DNA from 3 places in the Lysobacter rhizosphaerae genome. Region 1 is predicted to be linked to each of the others. Evidence: predicted binding sites of a transcription regulator. Region 1 holds the regulator's gene; each other region holds the start of a gene.
What was found. The regulator HrcA, encoded in region 1, represses chaperone genes, less so after heat shock. The targets are predictions, from matches to a motif close to TTNGCACTCNNNNNNNNNGAGTGCNAA.

Region 1 (7,806 bases):
ACGGTCGCGGCATCCCCCGCGCCGGGTTCCCCGGCCTGCTGAGTGGGCTGCGGGAGCGGCTCGGCGCGCTTGGTCGGCTTGATGTGCGGCAGGATGCCTGCGGAAACGAGTCCCGAATTCAGCCGGTCGTACAGCGGGGCCAGCGCAGACGAAAGCTCGCGCTCGAAGAACTTGTACAACACGATGCGCACGCCCGTGGTCACGTCCAGGGCCGTCAGCGCCGCGCCCAGGCCTTCGGCAAGGAACTTGGGGCCCACCGGGTTATCGCGGGCGGCGAGCACCGGGCGTTCGGTCAGCGCCGCCAGTCGCTTGTCGAGCAATTCCAGTGCCGGTGCGTGGTATCGGCTCAGGCCATCGATGACCTGTTCGGTGGCGAGCTGCTCTTCCAGGGCATCGTCGGATACCAGGCTGAGCGCGGATGCGTCGGCGGCGCGCGTCCCCATCGGTGCTTCACCCAGACGGCGGAATGCTCCCGCGAGGGACTGGTCGAAACGTTGGGATATCTGGGCGCGAGCGCGGCGGAGGTCGCGCAGGGCCGTGAGCTCCGTGCCCGCGCCGGTCTGGCTGCTGTCAAACAGGTAATCGTCCGCGCGGCGCAGTACGCGCTCGAGCGCGAGGCCCAGTTGTTCCTGGCTGATGCGCTGCATCGCGGCGAGCAGCAGCTGTGGATCTCGGCTTCCTGCCGGAAACGAATCTCCCTGCATCGTCATGCTTTACCCCCTGGTTCAGACCGCATCCTATCGGCGCCCAAACTAATGGCATGGTGACGCAGTTCATGAAGCGTTTACTTGCCGTCTGTCGGACGCGCCGCGCAAGTTCTGGAACGTGCGCGCGGTCACGGTCGGCGCAGGGCCTGGAGCACGCTGGGTCAGTCCAGCAGGTCACGCAATTGGTATCGGCCCGGTGCGCGTCCGGCAAGGCGCGACGCCGCGTGCAGCGCGCCACGGGCGAAGATGTCGCGATTGGTGGCGCGATGCACGAGCTCGATGCGCTCGCCCAGCGTCGTGAACTGGACCAGGTGCTCGCCAACGATGTCCCCGGCACGCAAGGACGCGTATCGCGGGTGCGCCCCGCCCCGCTCCGCCGCGGCTCCAAGGGCGAGCGCGGTCCCGGACGGGGCATCCTTTTTGTGGACATGGTGCGATTCGACGATGTCGCAGTCCCAACCCACCAGCGCGGCCGCCGCGCGCTCGACGAGTTCGCTCAGTGCGGCCACTCCCAGGCTGAAGTTCGCCGCCCACAGGACTGGGATGCTGGCTGCGGCTGCGTCGATGGCTTCCAGCTGCGCTGGCGACAGACCCGTCGTGCCGGAAACCAGCGCGGCATTCCGCGCGACGCAGGCGGACAGGATTCCGTCGAACCCTTCCGCCAGGCTGAAGTCGATCGCGACGTCGAACTCGGGCAATCCACCCAGCTCGCTCGCGGTGAATTGAGGAATGCCGTCGACAGCACGCGAAGAGACCTTGCGCGAAACCGCGGCGACGACCTGCAGATCCTGACGTTCGGCAGCCAGCCGCAACAGCGCCTGGCCCATGCGCCCGGAGGCGCCGTGGATGGCAATTCGGGGATGCGTTTCCATGTGCGCAGGCTAGCGTGTCGGGCGATTGTTTCCCAGCATCACCCACGAAACGAGGTGCGCAACCCGGGTCCCGGCTTGGCAGACACCGCTTCGATTCAGGAGGTCATCCGGTCCCAGAAGCCCTTCACGCCATCGATGAAGGTCGACGAGCGCGGTGAATGCTTGCGTGCGCCGTCGCCGACGAAAGTCGCCTCGAACTGCTCCAGCAATTCGCGCTGCTCGGTGGTCAGGTTTACCGGTGTTTCCACGACGACGCGGCAATACAGGTCGCCCGGGGAGCGGCTGCGCACCGATTTGACGCCACGATCGCGCAGGCGGAACTGCTTGCCGGTCTGGGTCTCGGCGGGAATGCGCAATTCGACTTCGCCATCGAGCGTGGGCACGCGTACGGAGTCGCCCAGCGCGGCCTGCGAGATACGGATCGGCACGTCGCAGTGCAGGTCGTCGCCGTCGCGTTCGAAGATCTCGTGCGGACGCACGCGGACCTCGACGTAGAGATCGCCCGGAGGCGCACCTGCCGGGCCGGCTTCGCCCTCGCCCGTGAGGCGGATGCGGTCGCCGGTGTCGACGCCCGCGGGAATCTTGACCTGGAGGGTCTTGGTACGTTCGACCCTGCCCTGCCCGTGGCAGTCGCCACAGGGACTGGCGATGGTCTTGCCGCGGCCACCGCAATGCGGGCAGGTCTGCTGCATCGAGAAGATGCCGCGCTGGAAACGCACCTGTCCGCGGCCATGGCAGGTTTCGCAGTTCTCCAGCTTGCCATCGGAGGAACCACTGCCCTTGCAGGACTCGCATTCGTCGAGCGTGGGGATCTCGATTTTCCTGTCGATCCCGCCGACCGCTTCCTCCAGCGACAGCTCCATCACGTAGCCGATATCGGCACCGCGGCGTGGGCCACGGGCACCCGTGCCACCTCCGAAGATGTTGCCGAAGATGTCGCCGAAGATGTCACCCATGTCGGCGTAACCCGCGCCGGGACCACCGCCGCCGCCCATGCCGTGTTCGAACGCGGCGTGGCCGTGCTGGTCGTACATGCGGCGCTTGGAACCATCCGACAGGACTTCGTAGGCTTCCTTGCATTCCTTGAACGATGCTTCGGCAGCGTGGTCGCCCGGGTTGCGATCCGGGTGGTACTTCATCGCGCAGCGACGGTAGGCCTTTTTCAGGTCTTCATCGCTGGCCTCGCGGGCCACACCCAGGACTTCGTAGTAGTCGCGCTTGCTCATCGTTGCTGCCATTCCCCGTCACTCCGAAACACCGACGGGCAGACCGTGGCCTGCCCGTCGTATTGCTGTCATCTATCCGGTTCGCCTCAGGACTTCTTGTCGTCCTTGACTTCGGTGAACTCGGCATCGACGACGTCATCCTGCGACGGACCTGCACCGGCCGGACCGGCGCCCATGTCCGGGCCCGCCTGGCCGGCGGAGGCCGCGGCGAACAGCGATTGCGCGGCTTCTTCCAGCGCCTTGGCCTTGGCTTCGATCTGCGCCTTGTCGTCGCCGCGCATCGCGGTCTCGAGCTCGGCGATCGCGCCTTCGGCACGGCCGATCACGTCACCCGGCACCTTGTCGCCGTTGTCCTTGATCGCGCTGCGGGCGGAGTGGATCAGGCCATCGGCGTGGTTGCGGGCCTGCACCAGCTCGTGGAACTTCTTGTCCTCTTCGCGGTGCGCCTCGGCGTCCTGCACCATCTTCTGGATTTCTTCGTCCGACAGACCGGAACCGGCCTTGATCTCGACCTTCTGTTCCTTGCCGGTCTTCTTGTCCTTGGCGGTCACGTGGACGATGCCGTTGGCGTCGATGTCGAACGACACTTCCACCTGCGGCATGCCGCGCGGCGCCGGCTCGATGCCGGACAGGTCGAAGCGGGCCAGCGACTTGTTGTAGCGGGCCTGTTCGCGCTCGCCCTGCAGCACGTGCACGGTGACGGCGGACTGGTTGTCCTCGGCCGTCGAGAAGACCTGCGAGGCCTTGGTCGGCACCGTCGTGTTCTTCTCGATGATCTTGGTGAAGACACCGCCCAGGGTTTCGATGCCCAGCGACAGCGGGGTCACGTCGAGCAGCAGCACGTCCTTGACGTCGCCCTGCAACACGCCGCCCTGGATCGCGGCGCCTACGGCGACGGCTTCGTCCGGGTTGACGTCCTTGCGCGGCTCCTTGCCGAAGAAATCGGTGACGGCCTGCTGGACCTTCGGCATGCGGGTCTGGCCGCCGACGAGGATCACCTCGGAGATGTCGGACGCGCGCAGGCCGGCGTCATTCAGCGCGACGCGGCACGGTTCGATGGTCTTCTTGACCAGGTCATCGACCAGCGACTCCAGCTTGGCGCGGGTCAACTTGATGTTGAGGTGCTTCGGGCCCGAAGCATCCGCCGTGACGTACGGCAGGTTGACTTCGGTGTGCTGCGCGGAGGACAGCTCGATCTTGGCGCGCTCGGCCGCGTCCTTCAGGCGCTGCAGTGCCAGCGGGTCCTTGCGCAGGTCGATGCCCTGGTCCTTGTTGAACTCGTCGACGAGGTAGTCGATGACGCGCTTGTCGAAGTCTTCGCCGCCCAGGAAGGTGTCGCCGTTCGTCGACAGCACTTCCACCTGCATTTCACCGTCGACGGACGCGATCTCGATGATCGACACGTCGAAGGTGCCGCCGCCGAGGTCGTACACCGCAACCTTGCGGTCGCCGCCCTTCTTGTCCATGCCGTAGGCCAGCGCGGCCGCGGTCGGCTCATTGATGATGCGCTTGACGTCGAGGCCCGCGATCCTGCCGGCGTCCTTGGTCGCCTGGCGCTGGCTGTCGTTGAAGTAGGCCGGGACGGTGATGACGGCTTCGGTGACGGTTTCGCCCAGGTAGGCTTCCGCCGTCTTTTTCATCTTGGCCAGCACTTCAGCCGAAATCTGCTGCGGCGCCATCTTCTTGCTGTCGGCGGTTTCCACCCAGGCATCGCCGTTGTCATGCTGGGTGATCTTGTAGGGGACGAGACCGATGTCCTTCTGCACTTCGGCATCGGTGAACTTGCGGCCGATCAGGCGCTTCACCGCATAGAAGGTGTTCTTGGGGTTGGTCACCGCCTGGCGCTTGGCCGAGGCGCCGACCAGCACTTCGCCGTCCTTGGTGAACGCCACGATCGACGGCGTGGTGCGATCGCCTTCGGCGTTCTCGATGACGCGGGCCTTGCCGCCTTCCATGATCGCCACGCACGAGTTGGTCGTACCCAGGTCGATGCCGATGATCTTTGCCATTGGTGTTTCCTCTTGCGAATCTTGGTCGTTGATGGCGGTGTGAACCGCTGATGTGGGCTATTTGGGGCTGGGGGGCGGTCGGTTCAAGCGTCCTGGAAACACAGCCCGTGTCTCGATGCCCTCACGCGCTGCGGCGCGTTCGAGCCAGTCGCAGACCGACTGCGCCCGCGGCGCCCCTCAGTCGTGCTTGCTGATGGTCACCAGCGCCGGACGCAGCAGGCGATCGTTCAGCAGCCAACCCTTCTGGTAGACCTGCACGACGTGGCCGGGCTCGTGGCCGTCGCCATCAACCATGGCCATGGCCTGGTGGTGTTCGGGATTGAAGGGCTTGCCGGCGGGATCGACCGCGACCAGGCCGTTGTCGCCGGCCACCTTCAGCAACTGGCGCAGGGTCAGCTCCATGCCTTCGCGCAGGTGCTGCGCGGTGTCCGCCTTTACGGCGAGGCCGGCCTCGAGGCTGTCGACCACGGGGAGCAGGTCGCCGAGCAAGCGCTCATTGGCGAACTTGCGGGCCATCTCGATATCGCGGGCGAGGCGCTTGCGCTGGTTGTCCAGCTCGGCGCGCTCGCGCAGCGATTCTTCGCGCAGCTGGGCCAGTTCGGCCTTCAGCGTTTCCAACTCGGCGACGAGGGGATTGGGAGGGGTGACGGCGGGATTCTCGCCGGTGGCTTCTTGCATCGGTTCGGTCGTCATCTTGGGCGTGGGTCTGCCTTGCGCGAAGTGCGCACCCTGCTGCAATGGGGCCGGGGCAAAGCCGATTCAAGCGCCCCGGGCCCGCGACTGCACGACGATCGCGGTTCTTACCGGAACGGCCTACCGGGACGGCTCGGGCTGGATCGCGGCCCCGAGCGCCTCCGCAGCGGCCTGCACCACCGGGATCACGCGCTCATAGGCCATGCGGCTGGGGCCGATCACTCCGAGCACCCCCAACACCTGCCCTCCAGCGGCGTAGGGGGCGGTCACCAGGGACATTCCTTCCATCGGTGCCAGGCCGGTTTCCTCGCCGATGAAGATGCGCACGCCCGTGGCGCGAACCGTGCGCTCGAGCAGTTGCAGGATCTCGCGCTTGCGGGCGAAGGCTTCGAACAGGTCGCGCAGACGATCGAGGTCGGCCAGTTCCTGCACGCCCATCAGCCGGGTCTGCCCGGCCAGCACCATGTCATCGTGGCTGGGGGCGAGTACCTGTTCGGCCAGCTCCACCGACTGCGCAAGCAGCGTTTCCATCTCGTCGCGGGCGCTGCGCAGCTCGCGCAGCAGGCGGGCGCGGATATCCGGCAGCGTCCGCCCAGAGAAATGGGTGTTGAGGTAGTTGGCGACGCGCTCCAGTTCGCTGGCATCGTAGGGCCGGCGCGTCTGGATGATCCGGTTCTGCACCTCGTTGTCCGAGAACACCAGGATCGCAAGCACGCGCTGCGCGTCCAGCGGGACGAATTCGATGCGACGGAAGGCGAACTGCTCGCGCCGGGGCACACTCACCACGCCCACGAAGTGGGTCATCGCCGAGAGCAGTTCCGACGCACTGCCGAGCAGGGCCTGGGTTCCGGAGCCCGCCGGCAGCTCGCTGCGCAGGCGTGCGACCTCACCTTCCGGCAATGGCCGGACCTGGAGCAGCGAGTCCACGAACAGGCGGTAGCCCTGGGCCGTGGGAATGCGCCCGGCCGAGGTATGCGGTGCGCTGAGGAGTCCCACTTCCTCCAGGTCCGCCAGGATGTTGCGGATCGTCGCCGCGCTCACGTCCAGCCCCGCGTGACGGGCCAGTGTCTGCGATCCCACCGGCTCACCGCTCTGGATGTAGCGGCCGATCAGCGTGCGGAGCAATTGCCGCGCACGGGGATCCAGGCTGGTGTAGTCGGGGAAATGACGATTCATGTGGGCCATATAAAGGCGGCAGGGGGGCTACGCAAGCTTCTGGGCGCCGATCGTTTCAATTTGTGAGACGCAACCCGGCTACATCTTGCCTCGCTACCCTTTTCCGAAACTGGCCGCCGCTACAATCACGCCCCATGCTCGTCCACCTCGCCATCAAGGATTTCGCCGTCGTCCGCAGCGCGGAACTGGATTTCGCCCGCGGACTCACCGTCATTTCAGGCGAGACCGGCGCCGGCAAGTCGCTGCTGGTCGACGCCCTCGGACTGCTCTCGGGCCTGCGCGCCGACAGCGGCGTCGTCCGCCACGGCGCCGAGCGGGCCGAGCTGACGGCGGGCTTCGTGCTCGATGACGCCTCCGCCGCCCTCGCCTGGCTGCGCGAAAACGCCCTGGACGAAAGCGAAGACGACTCGGTTTGCCAGATCCGGCGCGTGATCCGTGCCGATGGCGGTTCGCGCGCATGGATCAACGGCCGCCCCGCGACCGTCACCCAGGTCACCGAGCTGGCCAGCCTGCTGGTCGAGATACATGGCCAGCACGAGCACCAGGCATTGCTTGCGCGCTCCAGCCAGTTGGCTCTGCTCGACGCCTACGGCCGCAACGACGCCGAACTCATCGTGGTGGCGAAGGCGGCCGAGGCCTGGAGCGAGCTGCTGCGCGAGCGCGAAGCCCTGCTCGCGCAGGGGGATGTCTCCGATCGCATCGGCTGGCTGGAACACCAGTTCGCCGAACTCGAGCGCGAGGCCCTCGAGCCCGATTCCCTTTTGAAGCTGCAGGCCGACCACCGTCGCCTCGCCCATGCTGCTGGCCTGATCGCCGCCTGCGATGGCGCCTTCGCGCAGCTGGGGGGTGACGAAGGCCCCTCGCTGTCGCGCGCCCTGCACCATGTTCGCGGTGAACTGCAGCGCGTGGCGGAGCACGAGCCGCGACTGGCCGAGGTCGATGCGATGCTCGACGCCGCCGCGATCCAGATCGACGAGGCGCTGGTCATGCTCGACCGGGTGCGCAGCGACCTCGATCTCGACCCTGACGCCCTCACGCAGTTGGAACACCGCCTCGGCCGGATCCATGAGCTCTCGCGCAAGCACCGCGTACCCGCCGAGCAACTCGCTTTCCAACGCGATTC
Region 2 (7,806 bases), on a different contig from region 1:
CAGTGCGAGGAAGGCGCGCGGCATGCGCGAGGTGGGGAAGCTCATTCGGGATCAGGCGCCCAGGGAGGGTGACAAGGTGGTTTCCGCACTCACCCAGTCGAGATAGGCGGGCAGGCCGGCGCAGGCTTCGACCGCGATGAGTTCCGGCAGTTCGTACGGATGCAGGGTGCGCAGCCGGGCGGTCAGGGCGTCCAGACGATCGGCGGTGGTCTTGATCAGCAGCAGCACTTCGTCGGCCTGCTCGACCTGGCCCTGCCAACGGTAGGTCGAATGCACGCCGGGCAGGCGGTTCACACACGCGGCCAGGCGTTCATCCACCAGGACGCGCGCGATCGCGTCGGCGCTGGCCGCATCAGGGCAGGTGCTATAGGCGAGCAGGACGGACATGGCGCGATTGTACTGGCCCGCCACAAACTCAAAGCTCCAGCACGGGTCGTGCCGCGCCCGCGGCTGATAATCGCGGGCTGCGGACTTCACCAGGCAGCGGCCCTAGCGCGCGCTGCCGATCTTGCGGCCGGTGCGCAGCGAGGCCAGTTGCTCGACCACTTCCACCAGGGGCGCGCGCGAACGGGTGGGAGCGTCGCGGAAAGCGAGGATCAGGCGCAGCTCGATCGGGTCCTCGATCAACAACGCATCGGCCGCGGCGACCGAATCCAGGGCGGTATCGCTGGACAGGCTCATCTTCCCGCGCCCGGTAGCGAGCCACTCGAACTGCACCCCGCAAGCCAGGGCCACCTCGCGCATGTGGGTGACCTTGGGGTGCTTGCTGTTGTTGGTTTCCCAATGGCTGACGGCGCTGCGCTGCACCCCGATCGCACTGGCGAGGGCGGCTTGGGACAGGCCGGCATGGCGCCGGGCCAATCGGATGCGCTGCTGGGGCGTCATTGCCTGCTCCGTTCCATGAACACGGGCCGATTGTTACCAAAAGTCACGTCGATATCAACAGACACCAGCCGGTGTTCACTATTGGTATCATGAACAGAAACAAAATATTTATCTATCAGTGCTTTAGACGAGTTTATAGGGCGTTGTGGATACCAATGTTCAACAAATGACTACGATTTCATACTGGACAAGGGGCAACCGCCGGCACAAATTGCCCCGGTCCGGCACGGATGCCGGCTCGACAAGACGTCAGGTAAGGAGATGCGGCGCCGGGACTGCGCCAGGGCGAGGACAGCCATCTCCAAACCGGAAAGAGCGCGAACCCCTGTCCGCGCTCTTTCTTTTTGGCCCTCTCCCTTAGGTCCGAACCTCCCCCGTTCGGACTTTTTTCTTTCCGGCGCTTGAAAGCCCGGCCCTGGGCCCCATCTGGTGGCAGTCCCGGCTCGCCGGGTCTTTCTACGCCGCGAATCTGGCAGTCGCCTGAAGTGACTGCTAAAACGCAGGCCATTTCCTTACCACTCAAGCATTTACGAGGGTTGCCATGAACATCAAGCCGCTGTTCGACCGCGTGGTCATCAAGCGCATGGAAGAAGAAAAGCTGTCCGCGGGCGGCATCGTGATCCCGGACTCCGCCACCGAGAAGCCGATCAAGGGCGAAGTCGTCGCCGTCGGCGACGGCAAGGTCTTCGACAACGGCAACGTCCGTGCCCCCAAGGTCAAGGTCGGCGACAAGGTCCTGTTCGGCAAGTACAGCGGCACCGAAGTGAAGCTCGACGGCACCGAATACCTGGTGGTGAAGGAAGACGACATCTTCGCGGTCATTGTCTGATCGCGCGTCGCTTCCAAATTTTCTTTTTTACTGAATTCTCTTTGAGGTAATCCGCAAATGGCTGCCAAGGAAATCCGTTTCGGCGAAGACGCCCGCGCAAAGATGCTGCGCGGCGTCAACGTGCTCGCCAATGCCGTCAAGGCAACGCTCGGCCCGAAGGGCCGCAATGTCGTGCTCGAGAAGAGCTACGGCGCCCCGACGATCACCAAGGACGGCGTGTCCGTCGCCAAGGAAATCGAACTGTCCGACAAGTTCGAGAACATGGGCGCGCAGATGGTCAAGGAAGTCGCTTCCAAGACCTCCGACAACGCCGGTGACGGCACCACCACCGCCACTGTGCTGGCGCAGGCGCTGATCCGCGAAGGCATGAAGGCGGTCGCCGCCGGCATGAACCCGATGGACCTCAAGCGCGGCATCGACAAGGCCGTGGTCGAAGCCGTGTCCGAACTGAAGAAGATCTCCAAGCCGTCTTCGACGAGCAAGGAAATCGCCCAGGTCGGCGCGATCTCGGCCAACTCCGACACCAACATCGGTGACCTCATCGCCCAGGCGATGGACAAGGTCGGCAAGGAAGGCGTGATCACCGTCGAAGACGGTTCGGGCCTGGAGAACGAGCTCGACGTCGTCGAGGGCATGCAGTTCGACCGCGGCTACCTGTCGCCGTACTTCATCAACAACCAGCAGTCGATGCAGGCCGAACTGGAAGATCCGTTCATCCTGCTGCACGACAAGAAGATCTCCAACGTGCGCGAGCTGCTGCCCGTGCTCGAAGGCGTCGCCAAGGCCGGCAAGCCGCTGCTGATCGTCGCCGAGGAAGTCGAAGGCGAAGCCCTCGCCACCCTCGTCGTCAACACCATCCGCGGCATCGTCAAGGTCTGCGCGGTGAAGGCCCCGGGCTTCGGCGACCGTCGCAAGGCGATGCTGGAAGACATGGCCGTCCTCACCGGCGGCACCGTGATCTCCGAGGAAGTCGGCCTGCAGCTCGAGAAGGCCACGATCAAGGACCTCGGCCGCGCGAAGAAGGTGCAGATCTCCAAGGAGAACACCACCATCATCGACGGCGCCGGCGAACACACCGCCATCGAAGCGCGCATCAAGCAGATCAAGGCGCAGATCGAAGAAACCTCTTCGGACTACGACCGCGAGAAGCTGCAGGAGCGCGTGGCCAAGCTGGCCGGCGGCGTCGCCGTCATCAAGGTCGGTGCGGCTACCGAAGTCGAGATGAAGGAAAAGAAGGCCCGCGTCGAAGACGCGCTGCACGCCACCCGCGCTGCCGTGGAAGAAGGCATCGTCCCGGGCGGCGGCGTCGCGCTGCTGCGCGCCAAGGCCGCGATCGCTGGTCTCAAGGGTGCCAACGAAGACCAGAGCCACGGCATCCAGATCGCCCTGCGCGCCATGGAAGCGCCGCTGCGCGAGATCGTGACCAACGCCGGTGACGAGCCGTCGGTCATCCTCAACAAGGTGATGGAAGGCAAGGGTGCCTACGGCTACAACGCCGCGACTGGCGAATACGTCGACATGATCGAAGCCGGCATCCTGGATCCGACCAAGGTCACCCGCACCGCGCTGCAGAACGCCGCGTCGATCGCCGGCCTGATGATCACGACCGAAGCGATGGTCGCCGAGCTGCCGAAGAAGGAAGAGCCGGCGATGCCGGGCGGCGGCGGCATGGGCGGCATGGGCGGCATGGATTTCTGATCGCGCCGCGATGAACGCGTAACACGGAAAAGCCCCGCAGCGATGCGGGGCTTTTCTTTTTCCTGTTGTCACTGGGCGTGTTGTCACTGGGTGATCAGATCCAGGCGCCCGTACAACCCGTGTTCCTCGTCATCCGGGCCGGAGGAGAAGAACAGCGTGTTGACCGGCTGGTGCAGCAGGCCGTTGCCGAAGGCGAGAGCCCACAGGCCATCGATCACGATCGGGTTGAAGTTCTTGTCGCGCAGCGGGCCCATCGGGAGGCCGAAGACCGGCTCGAAGGCATTGATGCGGCCATCGCCGAAGTTGCCGATCAGCAAGGCGTTGCTGAAGACCCCGAACTTTGCCGGTGCGAGTGCAACGCCCCACGGCGCATTGAGGACGCCACGGCTTGCGACGCGCCGGATCAGCGTGCCCTTGGGCGAGTACACGTCGACGTAGCCCAGGCCCGGCCCCGTCTCGTCTTCGAGCATCGACGGGTCCTGCTTGGCGTAGGTGACATAGATGTCGCCGCCGATGGCATGGATGCCGAACGGCGCGAATCCTTTCGGGATGTCAGGATCAACGAACGCACCCGCCGGCAGCTGCAGCGGCTTGAAGTTCTGGTCGAACACATCGACCTTCGCGTGGAAGAAATCCGATGCGTACAGTAGCTGCATGTTGCCGTTTGCACTGAGCGCCAGGCCCCGGTAGCTGGCGCCGCTGGCCGAGTTGTCGGCCATGCGGATGGCGTGGGTAAAGTCGACCGCGGGCGCCCATGCGGCGATGACGCCTTCTTCGGTGGCGAAGATGAAGCGGGCCGGCTGGTTGGGCGCGACCAGGAAGTTGCCGGATCCATTGAAGACGATGCCGGTCGGCGAGCCGCCGGTGGGATCGGTGGGAGTGGGAATCTGCACGACCAGAGCGTTGGCGTTGCCGTCGCCGTCATAGAGCGTGGACGTGTGGCCATCGGCATTCGCCACCCAGGCGAAGCCGAACGGGTTGAAGGCAACGCCCCAGGAATTCACCAGGTTCGGATCGGTGTGCTCGGCGGGGATGAATCCGTCGGACACCAGGTTGCGCTGTTCGAAGCGTAATCCTCCGTGTGCCTGGACCCCCTGGAATGCGGGGGCGGCCGCGAATGCGAACGCCAGGGCCAGGGTCGCGCAGGTGCGCGCGGTAAGCGACTTCATCTCGGTTCTCCTTGGGATAGTGCAGTTGCAACTGCGAGTGCGCAGCGCTGCGTGCGGCGGGCGCTGCGGCCAAGGGTGTATGCCGGCCACGCCGACGAAGGTTCATCCTCACGCCGCCTGAACATCGACGGCGTTCGGGGCGCCGACAATTGAACCGCAGCGTCCGCTCCGGGCATTCACCAAGCAGCGAGGACGAGAACGAATGGTGCGACGGCCGGGCACCGGCATCGATGCGCGAGACATGCAGGGTGCGGCGTCCGTGGACGAGGCCGCGCTGATGGAGAAGGTCGCAGCCGAGGATATGAAAGCGTTCGAATTGCTGTATGGCCTGTATCACCCGCGGCTTGCGCGATTCCTGTTGGGCATGACGCGGCGGCCGCCGCTGGTCGAGGAAATCCTCGACGACACCATGCTGGTGGTGTGGCGCAAGGCGCATACCTACAACCCGGATGCGAGGGTGTCGACATGGATTTTCGGGATCGCCTATCGGCAGGCGCTCAAGGCCTTGCGGCAGGTCGACGATGCCGTCGAATCCGGCGCGGACTCGGCGGGGCCGATGCCCGCCGAGCAGGAGCCGGAAAGCGAGCTGGCGCGGCATGAATTGCGCGTGCGACTGGATGCGGCCCTGCGAACCTTGTCGCCGGAGCAGCGTGCCGCGATCGAGCTGACGTACTACCTGGGCTACGCCTGCCGCGAAATCGCACAGATCATGGGTTGCCCGGTCGACACGGTGAAGACACGCATGTTCTACGCACGCCAGCGATTGAAAAACCTGTTGAGCGCGGACCGCGAGGAGGCCATGTGAGCGGCCGCGTGCTCCCGTTCGGCGGTTCGGCGCACCTCGAGGCGCAGCGCCTGCTGCCCTGGTGGGTCAACGGCACGCTCGAGGCAAGCGAGTTCGAACGCATGTCGCACCACCTCGACGAGTGCGCACAGTGCCGGCGCGAAGTAGAGGAACTGCAGCAGTTGCGCGAGACGTACGCGCAGGCCGCACCGGCGATGCCTGCGCCCTCCTTCGCCAGGCTGCGGCGTCGCGTGCAGGCGAGCGACAAGTCGCCTGCGCCGCTGCAGTGGCGGGACTGGCACCGTGCGTGGCCGCAGATGCCGTTGTGGCTGCGCGGCCTGGTGGTCGCCCAAGGGCTGGGCATCCTCGTGTTGGGAGGCACGCTGCTGATGAGCATGGTCCCGGATCCCGGCGTGCAACGCGACGGGCCCGCGGTGTACCACGCCCTTGGCGCGACCGATGCCCTACCGGTCGATGCGCAAAGCCGCCAGCTGGTCGTGGTGTTCGAACCGGCCATGAGCCAGGAGCGGATGCGCGCGTTACTGCGCGCGAACGGGGCACGCATCATCGACGGGCCCAACGAGGCGGGGGCTTACGTGCTTGCCATCCCGGCCGCGCGCGTCGCAAGCGCGCACGCCGCGCTGCGCGCCACCCAGGGCGTGGTGCTGGTCGAGCCGCTCGATGCCGCGGCCGGACGCTGACCATGCGCGCGCTTCTGCTCCTCTTGTTGACGGCGTGCCTGTCGATGGTGGGCAGCGCGATGGCACAGGTACAGCCGGATCCTGGGCGCGCGGCCATCGACAGCGGCGCCAAGGATGAAGCCGTCCTCGACCGGCAACTGCTGGTGATGTTGCGCGCACCGCCGCCGCACTTCCGTCCCGACAATGCCTACGGCAACGGCTACCAGTCCGCGCCCGGACACGCGGCGCGCAAGCGCATCGTCGCCACGCTTGCCCGCGAGCATGGCCTGCAGTTGTCGGACGAATGGCCGATGCCGGCGCTGGGGCTGGATTGCTTCGTGCTCGAAGCGCCCAACGCCGACGAGCGCGCGCGCGCCATCCCGAGTCTGGCCGCCGATCCGCGCGTGGAGTCGGTCGAGCCGATGCAGCGCTTCCGGATGCTGGGCGCCGGTGATCCCCTGGCGATGGCCCAGCCTGCGGTTGCGCGCTGGCACCTGGATGAACTGCATGCGCTGGCGACCGGTCACGGCATCACCATTGCGGCCGTCGACAGCGGTGTCGACACCGCGCATCCCGATCTGCGCGGACGGGTGGCGCTGGCGCGCAACTTCGTTGACGGCAGTGCGTATCGCGCCGAGAGCCATGGCACCGAGGTGGCGGGGATCATCGCGGCGCGCACCGATGACCGCATCGGGATCGAAGGCGTCGCGCCGGATGCGCGATTGCTGGCATTGCGGGCGTGCTGGCAACCGACGGCGACCGACACCGCGCTATGCAGCACCTTCACCCTCGCCAAGGCACTGCAGTTCGCAGTGGATGCGAAGACGCAGGTGCTCAACCTCAGCCTGACCGGTCCACCGGATCGGCTGCTCGCGCGCCTGCTGGATGTCGCGCTCGCGCAGGGCGTGGCGATCGTCGGGGCCGTCGATGCGAAAGCCGTGGATGGTGGCTTCCCGGCCATCCATCCGGGTGTGCTCGCCATCGCCGCCATCAACGAGGGCGCGCGCGTGCCCGGGGTCCTGCTGGCACCCGGCCAGGGCATTCCTGCGCCGGTGCCCGGCGGCCACTGGCGCTTGGTGTCGGGGACGTCGTATGCGGCGGCGCAGGTCAGTGGCCTAGTGGCCCTGTTGCGCGAACTCTCGCCCGGACTCGCCCCTGCGCAGCTGCGCCACGCATTGACCACCGATGCGGTAGGGTTGGCGCCGAGGCGGCCCCAGTCGATCGACGCGTGCGCCGCGGTCGCGCACGTCAGCCAGCGTTGCGTCTGCGACTGCGCCGCAGCGCAGACAGCGAGGTCGATGCCGCGCCGGTGAGAGCATCCCGTGCGAGTCGTGGTTGCACTTGGCGCCCTGTTGGCTGCTGCCGGCGCCCATGCCCAGGTTTCGGGCACCGTCACCTTGACGTCGGACTACCGCTGGCGTGGCATTTCGCTGAGCGATGAAGGGCCGGCACTGCAACTGGGTCTCGCCTACGACACGGCGGGGGGCTGGTATGCAGGAGCCATGCTCTCGAGCGTGCGACGCCCGTTCGGCACCGAGGCGGATCTGCAGGCGATTGCATACGCCGGCTATGCGCGGCGCATGCGCGGCAATCTGAGTTGGGACGCGGGCGCCGAGTACGTGGCGTTGGTGGGGGAGCCGGACTACAACTATCCGGAGTTCCATGTCGGCCTCGCCTCGCAGCGACTGGGTGCGCGGCTCTCGTACGCGCCGCGCTATCCCGACCGGGATGTTCCTGCGGTCTATTTCGAGCTCAACGGCA
Region 3 (7,806 bases), on a different contig from region 1:
CAGCACCGCCGCGCCCGGACCACACAACGCGGCGAGCACCAGGCCGCGTTCGACCGGCAGGTATGCCAGCGCCAGCGCCGCCAGCGCTCCCACCCCGGCACCGAGGAGGTCGGCGCCGTACAACAAAGGGATGCGCTGGCCATGCCGGGCGAACGCCAGGCCGAAACAGCTGGCGGCAAAGAAGAACGGCACCGCCAACGCCAGGAACAGCGCGCCCAGCCACAGCAACTGGCGTGGATTCCACACCAGTTCCAGGCCGTTGAAGGGAATGCGGGCGGCGAGCGCCAGGGCCAGCGCCGCAGTCAACGCATACAACAGCGCGCAGCCGGCAAACGTCGCCTCGAACCGCGCGACCAGCCACGCGTGCGGACGCGCCCGCAGCCACATGCTCAGCCAGGTGCCGCTGGCTCCGTGCCCGAGCAGGGCGAGACTGATGATCATCGCGGCGAACGGGTACCAGTGCGCGATGGCGAGCCAGCGCATCAGCAACAACTGGTAGGCCAGCGCCGCGGCGGAAATCAGCGCGACGGCCAGCGCCAGTCGCCACGGCGTGCGGGCATCGCCGGCGGCGTCGATCAACTCGCATTCGCGTGCGGCAGGCATCGCAAGGGGTCGCGGCTCAATGCTCGCCGGTCAGCGGCACGAAGCGCACGGGCAGGACCTGGCGCGTGCGCACGCGCCCGCCGGCGTCCTTCTGCACCAGCAACAGCGTCTGGGTGAAGAAACTGCTGCCGACCGGAATCACCATGCGTCCGCCCGGCTTGAGCTGCGCCAACAGCGGCGGCGGAATCGACGATGCCGCCGCCGTCACCACGATCGCATCGAACGGCGCCTGCTCCTTCCAGCCGTAATAGCCGTCGCCGGTGCGCGTGGTGATGTTGCGCTGGCCGCGCAGCCGTTGCCGCGCCTGCGCGGCGAGCGGCGCCACGATCTCGATCGTGTAGACCTGCACGCCGAACCCGGCCAGCACTGCCGCCTGGTAGCCCGAGCCGGTACCGACTTCCAGGACCTTCTGTCCGGCGCGCGGCTGCGCCAGCGTGGTCATCAGCGCCACGACGTACGGCTGCGAGATGGTCTGGCCATAACCAATCCCCAGCGGGCGGTTTTCGTAGGCATAGTCGCGTCCGGCCACCGGCACGTAGTCATGCCGTGGCACGCGCCCCATCACCGCCAGCACGTCGCGATCGATCCGGGTGAAGCTGCCCGGTTCCGTATCGCTCTGCGCGCGCAACTCGGCAATGAGTGCACCACGCGGCGCCGCATAGGGATCCTGCGCGTGCACACCCGGGCTGCACACCAGCCATGCCAGCAGCAAGTACTGGCCGATGCCGGCGATGGAAGATCCGCCTCGCATGGCGCGACTGTAGGCGCCTGTCCGTTAGCGTCCCGGCAACGGTGCATGCGCCGATGACGGCATCCCGCGCTTCACGCACAATCCACGCATGACCACCCAACTCGAACAACTGCGCACCCTGTCGTCCGTAGTCGCCGACACCGGCGACATCGACGCCATTGCCCGCTTCCGACCGCTCGACGCCACCACCAATCCCTCGCTGCTGTTGAAGGCCGCGATGTTGCCGGCGTACGCCCCGCTGATCGATGCCGCGCTCGCCAGCGCCCAGGGCGCCGACGCCCCCGCGCGCCTTGCCGATGCCGGCGATCGCCTTGCAGTCGCCATCGGCGCGGAAATCCTCAGGTTCATTCCCGGACGCGTCTCCACCGAATGCGACGCACGCCACAGCTTCGATGCCAATGCCACGCTCGCGCAGGCGCGCAAGCTCGTCGCGCTCTACCAGGCCCGGGGCATCGGCCGCGAACGCCTGCTGATCAAGATCGCGGCGACGTGGGAAGGCATCCAGGCCGCGCGGCAACTCGAACGCGAAGGCATCCACTGCAATCTCACCCTGCTGTTCTCGTTCGCGCAGGCGGTCGCGTGCGCGGAAGCGGGCGTGTTCCTGATCTCGCCATTCGTCGGCCGCATCCTCGACTGGCACCTTGCCCAGGGCCTGCCAGCGCCGGCCACGCCACAGGACGATCCGGGCGTCGCGTCGGTCACGCGCATCTGGCGCTACTACAGGCGCCACCGCTACGACACCGTGGTGATGGGCGCGAGCTTCCGCAACACCAGCCAGGTGCTGGCGCTCGCCGGCTGCGACCGGCTGACGATTGCGCCGGAGTTGCTGGCGCAGCTCGAAGCCAGCGACTCCGCGGTGCCGCGCGCGCTCAGCGACGACGGCGCCCGCGGCGATGCGCCAGGACAACTCGATGAAGCCGGCTTCCGCTGGCGGCACAACGAGGACGCGATGGCCACGGAAAAACTCGCCGACGGCATCCGTCGCTTCGCGGCCGACCAGGTGAAGCTCGAACAGTTGCTCGCGCAGCGGCAGTGACGCGCGTGGCGACTACCCGCGATTCGACTGCCGGCGATTCGACTGCCGGCGATACGCCGCTCACCCCCGCGCGCCGGCTGCGCAGCATCTTCTCCGGCTCGGTCGGCAACCTGGTCGAGTGGTACGACTGGTACGTCTACAGCGCGTTCTCGCTGTATTTCGCGCAGGCGTTCTTCCCCAAGGGCGACCGCACCTCGCAGCTGCTCAACACCGCCGCGATCTTCGCCGTCGGCTTCCTGATGCGGCCGCTGGGCGGCTGGCTGCTGGGGCGCTATGCCGACCGCCACGGCCGCCGCCGTGCGCTGATGCTGTCGGTGCTGATGATGTGCGCCGGTTCCCTGCTCATCACCTTCACCCCCGGCTACGCATCGATCGGCGTCGCCGCCCCGGTGCTGCTGGTGATCGCGCGATTGCTGCAGGGGCTCAGCGTCGGCGGTGAATACGGCACCTCGGCGACATACCTGAGCGAGATGGCCACGCGCGAACACCGCGGCTTCTGGTCCAGCTTCCAGTACGTGACACTGGTGATGGGCCAGCTGCTGGCCCTGATGGTGCTGATCGCGCTGCAACAGCTGTTCCTCACCGAAGCGCAGTTGCACGCGTGGGGCTGGCGCATTCCCTTCGCCATCGGCGCGCTGGCGGCGGTCACCGCACTGTGGTTGCGGCGCGCCATGCAGGAAACGACGGTCTTCGATCGCGGCGAATACGATGGCGCAGCAATCCGGCAATGCCAGGGCTCCGTGCGCACGCTGATGCAGCATCCGCGCGCCGTCGCCACCGTGATCGGCCTGACCATGGGCGGCACGCTCGCGTTCTATACGTACACGACCTACATGCAGAAGTTCCTCGTGAACAGCGCCGGGCTCGACACGCGTTCCGCCTCGTCGTTGAACGCCGCGACGCTGTTCGTGTTCATGCTCATGCAGCCCGTGGTCGGCGCGCTGTCCGACCGTATCGGCCGGCGTCCGTTGCTGATCGCATTCGGCGTGCTGGGCACGGCACTGACCGTGCCGATCCTGAGCGCGCTGCAGGATGTGCGGACCACGACACAGGCGTTCTGGCTGATCCTGGCCGCGCTTGCCATCGTCAGCTTCTACACCGCGATCAATGCGGTGGTGAAGGCGGAGCTGTTCCCGGTCGAGGTGCGCGCGCTCGGTGTCGGCTTGCCGTACGCCCTGACCGTCGCCGTCTTCGGCGGCACCGCCGAATACGTGGCGCTGTGGTTCAAGAACGCCGGCGTCGAAAGCGGCTTCTACTGGTACGTCACCGCCTGCATCGGCGTGTCGTTGCTGGTCTACCTGTGGATGCCGGAGACGCAGCGCACTTCGCGCATCGATCGCGACGCGCCCCGATAGGCGCCCTGCCTCCGGTGCATGGCATCGCCCTGCCGCACAGACGCCGGTGTTTTGAAACAATGCCCCCATGGACAATGCGCCCGGCCATCCAACTCCCCATGTCGTAATCGTCGGCGGCGGCTTCGCCGGCCTGTGGACCACGCGCGCGCTGGCGCGCGACCAGGTTCGCATCACCCTGGTCGACCGCCGCAACCACCACCTGTTCCAGCCATTGCTGTACCAGGTCGCGACCGCGGGGCTTTCGGCACCGGACATTGCCGCGCCGCTGCGCCATATCCTGCGCGCGCAGCGCAACGTGGAAGTGCGCCTGGGTGAAGTCGTCGGCATCGATGCCGGCGCGAAGTCGGTGACGCTCGGCGATGGCGATGTCCTCACCTGCGACTACCTGGTGCTGGCGAGCGGCGCCACCCATGCCTACTTCGGCCACGCGGACTGGGCCGCGCATGCGCCGGGGCTGAAGACGCTCGATGATGCGCTCGCGATCCGGCGCCGCCTGCTGCTCGCGTTCGAGCGCGCCGAAGCCGCGCAGTCCGCCGAGGAACGCACCGCCTGGCTCAACTTCGCCGTGGTCGGCGGCGGTCCCACCGGCGTGGAACTGGCCGGCACGCTGGCGGAGATCGCGCGCCACACCCTGCGCAATGAATTCCGCCACATCGATCCGGCTGAGGCGAAGGTGCGCCTGCTCGAAGCCGGGCCACGCGTGCTGTCGTCGTTCCCCGAGTCGTTGTCGGCGAAGGCGCGCGCGCAACTCGATCGTCTCGGAGTCGAGGTCGTGACCGGCGTGCCAGTGGAGGCCATCGACGCGGACGGCTACGTATTGGGCGGGCAACGCGTGCCTGCACGCACCGTGCTGTGGGCGGCGGGCGTGGCAGCCTCACCGCTGGGCGCACTGCTCGACGCACCGCGCGACCGCGCCGGCCGCGTGCAGGTCGGCGCCGACCTCAGCGTGCCGGATCATCCGGGGATCTTCGTCGCCGGCGACCTCGCCAGCGTGCAGCAGGACGGCAAGCCGGTGCCCGGCGTCGCGCCCGCGGCCAAGCAGATGGGCGCGCATGTCGCGCGCGTCATCCGTGCGCACCTGCGCAACGAGGCCGCGCCGCCCTTCCGTTACCGCGACTTCGGCAACCTCGCCACCATCGGCCGCATGGCGGCGGTCGTGCACTTCGGCAGGCTCAGGCTCTCCGGCCTGCTGGCATGGTGGTTCTGGCTCTTCATCCACATCTTCTTCCTCATCGGCTTCCGCAACCGCGTGATCGTGCTGGTCAACTGGGCGTGGGCGTACTGGAGCTACCAGCGGCACGCGCGGATCATCCTGGGCGGCGACGCGCCGCGTGAATGATGCGGGCAAAAGAAAACGGCCCGGTTGCCCGGGCCGTTCGTCTTTTCATGCTGCATGCGTTGCTTACGCCGCGAACAACGCCTTCATCTTCTTCAGCGCGTTGGCTTCGATCTGGCGGATGCGTTCGGCGGACACGCCGTATTCGTCGGCCAGTTCCTGCAGCGTGATCTTGCTGTCGGCATCGAGCCAGCGACGCTTGACGATGTCGCGCGAGCGGGCGTCGAGGCCGGCCAGGCCCTCGCGCAACAGCTCGAGCTGGTTGTCCTCGCTGTCCGCGCGCTCGTAGGCCTGAGACGGATCCTCGGCATCGGTGCGCAGGTAGGCGGCCGGCGACGGCGGGGCGTGGTCGTCGTCCTCGTCGGTGGGCGCGTCGAAGCCGATGTCGCGGCCGGACAGGCGCGATTCCATCTCCAGCACTTCGCGTTCGGACACGTTGAGGTCGGCGGCCACGGCGCGCACTTCCTCGGCATTCATCCAGCCCAGGCGGGTCTTGGACTTGCGCAGGTTGAAGAACAGCTTGCGCTGCGCCTTGGTCGTGGCGACCTTGACGATGCGCCAGTTCTTGAGGATGAACTCGTGCATCTCGGCGCGGATCCAGTGCACCGCGAAGGACACCAGGCGCACGCCCTGCTCCGGGTCGAAGCGCTTGACCGCCTTCATCAGGCCGATGTTGCCTTCCTGGATCAGGTCGCCCATCTGCAGGCCGTAGCCGTTGTAGCCACGGGCGACATGGACCACGAAGCGCAGGTGTGAGTGCACCAGGTCGCGCGCGGCGTCGAGGTCTTCTCCGTCGCGGAAGCGGCGCGCAAGCGCCTGCTCGTCTTCGGCGGTGAGCACCGGGATCTGGTGCACCGCGCCGATGTAGGCATCCAGCGAGCCGATTGCGGTCAGGCCATTGAAGGCCGGAACCGGGAGGTTATTGGCGATAAGGGCGGTGTTCTGGGTCATGGCAGGCATCTTAGCAGTCGGGTTATGGGACTGCTAAACCCCTCGGAAGTTCCGGTGCGTTGCATTCATGGAACGCGGTTTGGGCCGTCCCCGGCCCCGGTAGCGGCCGATTTCCGGGCTCAGCCACCGCCGGAACCGCCCGCGCTACCGCTTTCCGGCGCTCCCGGCGCCGGGGAGGCCGGCGGCACCCATTCCGGGGCCGTGGCCATCGGCCGGACATCGTGCCGGGCCGGCTTGCGGCCATTGAACAGATAACCCAGCACGGCGTAGCGGCGGACCAGGAAGTGGTGGAGCGTCAGCGACACCATCGATGCGACTGCCAGGACGATCAGGAACTTGATCCCGGCCGCCAGCGGCACCGACAGCAGCACCGTCGCCATGGCAATGACCGTCACGTGGTGGAACAGATAGATCGAGTAGCTGGCGGAAGACAGGTACGCGAAGGTGCGTGACGGCCGGTTCGCCCATTCGCGGAACAGGGAGAACAGAACCCGCACCACCATCCACCGCAACAAGCCTTCGCCCAGGAAGTACGCGACGCGGAAGACGGAGTCCGCGCGCCCGTAGGTCAGCAGCATCACCGCCGCTCCGCCCACGGCCAGTGCGATCACCAGCCAATCGCGCCGGGCGAACCGGTCGAGCAGCTCCGGACTGGCGCACAGCAACAGCCCCGTCAGGAAGGCGGGAAAGTAGACCAGCAGCTCCGCCGGACTGGCGCTCCCCAGCAGGGGCTCATTCCAACCGGGACCGGCAAACCGGCCCAACATCCCTACCGTCATCGGGGTTGCGACCAGGGCGAGCAGCACCAGGGGCAGGCCCCAGCGTCCACGCAGCCAGGAGGCGACGATCCCATCGGGGTCAGCCAGGCGGCGCAGAAACGGCGTCAACATGGCGACAAGAGCGAAATAGAAAACCAGGGAAACCAGGAACCACAGGTGGGAAACCCAGTGCCCGCCGACCCAGGCGGGCAGCAGCGCGCCCTGCAGAAACCCGGCATCGCCTCCGTCGCCGATCACCAGCCGCACCTGGACCAGGTTGAAGGTCAGCAGCGTCGCCAGCAGCGGGACCAGCACCCGGCGCATGCGGTCGCGCAGGAAGTCCCGCACCGGCCACCGGACCAGCAGGTACATCGCGAAGTAGCCGGCGACGACGAAGAACGCCGGCATCCGGAACAGATGGATGCCGGCCACCAGCCAATCCAGCGCTGGCAGGCGGGCCTGGTCCTTGACCTGCCAGGCGTCCGAGTCGTACGGCCGCGCCGAATGGAGCACCACCCCCAGCAGCATCAAAACGCTGCGCAGCGCATCCATGTAATGAAGCCGTGAGGCCCCATTGCTCATTCGCGTGCCTTTTTGCTTACCGGGGGATATCCAAGCAAACGCGATGCCTAGGCGCATGCGGCCTGATGCGGCGTGATGCGGCCTGAATATGGGACGCCCGCCGCGGCGACCCGCTTAAACGCCTGGGGACGCCCATGCATCTGTATGGCTATGCTCGCCGCCGTGATGCCCATCGAAACCGACCACCCCGACACCGGGGCCGACGACGACCGCGCCCTGGTCGGCGCGGCCGCCCGGGGCGAAGTGGCGGCCTTCGAGGCGCTCTACCGGCGCCACGCCGGCCGCATCCATGGCGTGATCGCCCGGCTGGTCGGCGGTCATGGCGCCCGCGCCGAAGACCTGACCCAGGACGCGTTCGTCCGCGCCTGGCAGGCGCTGCCGGCCTTCCGTTTCGAATCGGCCTTCGCGACCTGGCTGCACCGGCTCGCGGTCAA

Region 2: the regulator HrcA is predicted to act here: its motif matches at 1,355-1,381, upstream of groES (co-chaperone GroES).
Region 3: the regulator HrcA is predicted to act here: its motif matches at 6,043-6,069, upstream of rpoH (RNA polymerase sigma factor RpoH).

Annotation. Positions count from the first base shown of each region.
Region 1 covers NZ_BAAGXO010000003.1:195,091-202,896, forward strand. The annotation lists gene ACYVGE_RS05840 (DUF1631 family protein) at 1-710, opposite strand, end outside; gene dapB (4-hydroxy-tetrahydrodipicolinate reductase) at 869-1,579, opposite strand; gene dnaJ (molecular chaperone DnaJ) at 1,675-2,805, opposite strand; gene dnaK (molecular chaperone DnaK) at 2,892-4,814, opposite strand; gene grpE (nucleotide exchange factor GrpE) at 4,992-5,492, opposite strand; gene hrcA (heat-inducible transcriptional repressor HrcA) at 5,628-6,683, opposite strand; gene recN (DNA repair protein RecN) at 6,818-7,806, shown strand, end outside.
Region 2 covers NZ_BAAGXO010000004.1:327,477-335,282, forward strand. The annotation lists gene ACYVGE_RS08650 (protein-disulfide reductase DsbD family protein) at 1-45, opposite strand, end outside; gene cutA (divalent-cation tolerance protein CutA) at 52-387, opposite strand; gene ACYVGE_RS08660 (helix-turn-helix transcriptional regulator) at 490-885, opposite strand; gene groES (co-chaperone GroES) at 1,427-1,714, shown strand; gene groL (chaperonin GroEL) at 1,772-3,412, shown strand; gene ACYVGE_RS08675 (TIGR03118 family protein) at 3,496-4,581, opposite strand; gene ACYVGE_RS08680 (RNA polymerase sigma factor) at 4,784-5,386, shown strand; gene ACYVGE_RS08685 (S8 family serine peptidase) at 5,383-6,066, shown strand; gene ACYVGE_RS08690 (S8 family peptidase) at 6,069-7,358, shown strand; gene ACYVGE_RS08695 (TorF family putative porin) at 7,368-7,806, shown strand, end outside.
Region 3 covers NZ_BAAGXO010000007.1:423,189-430,994, forward strand. The annotation lists gene ACYVGE_RS11055 (spermidine synthase) at 1-603, opposite strand, end outside; gene ACYVGE_RS11060 (protein-L-isoaspartate(D-aspartate) O-methyltransferase) at 620-1,354, opposite strand; gene tal (transaldolase) at 1,443-2,390, shown strand; gene ACYVGE_RS11070 (MFS transporter) at 2,396-3,745, shown strand; gene ACYVGE_RS11075 (NAD(P)/FAD-dependent oxidoreductase) at 3,813-5,084, shown strand; gene rpoH (RNA polymerase sigma factor RpoH) at 5,148-6,032, opposite strand; gene ACYVGE_RS11085 (acyltransferase family protein) at 6,152-7,342, opposite strand; gene ACYVGE_RS11090 (RNA polymerase sigma factor) at 7,523-7,806, shown strand, end outside.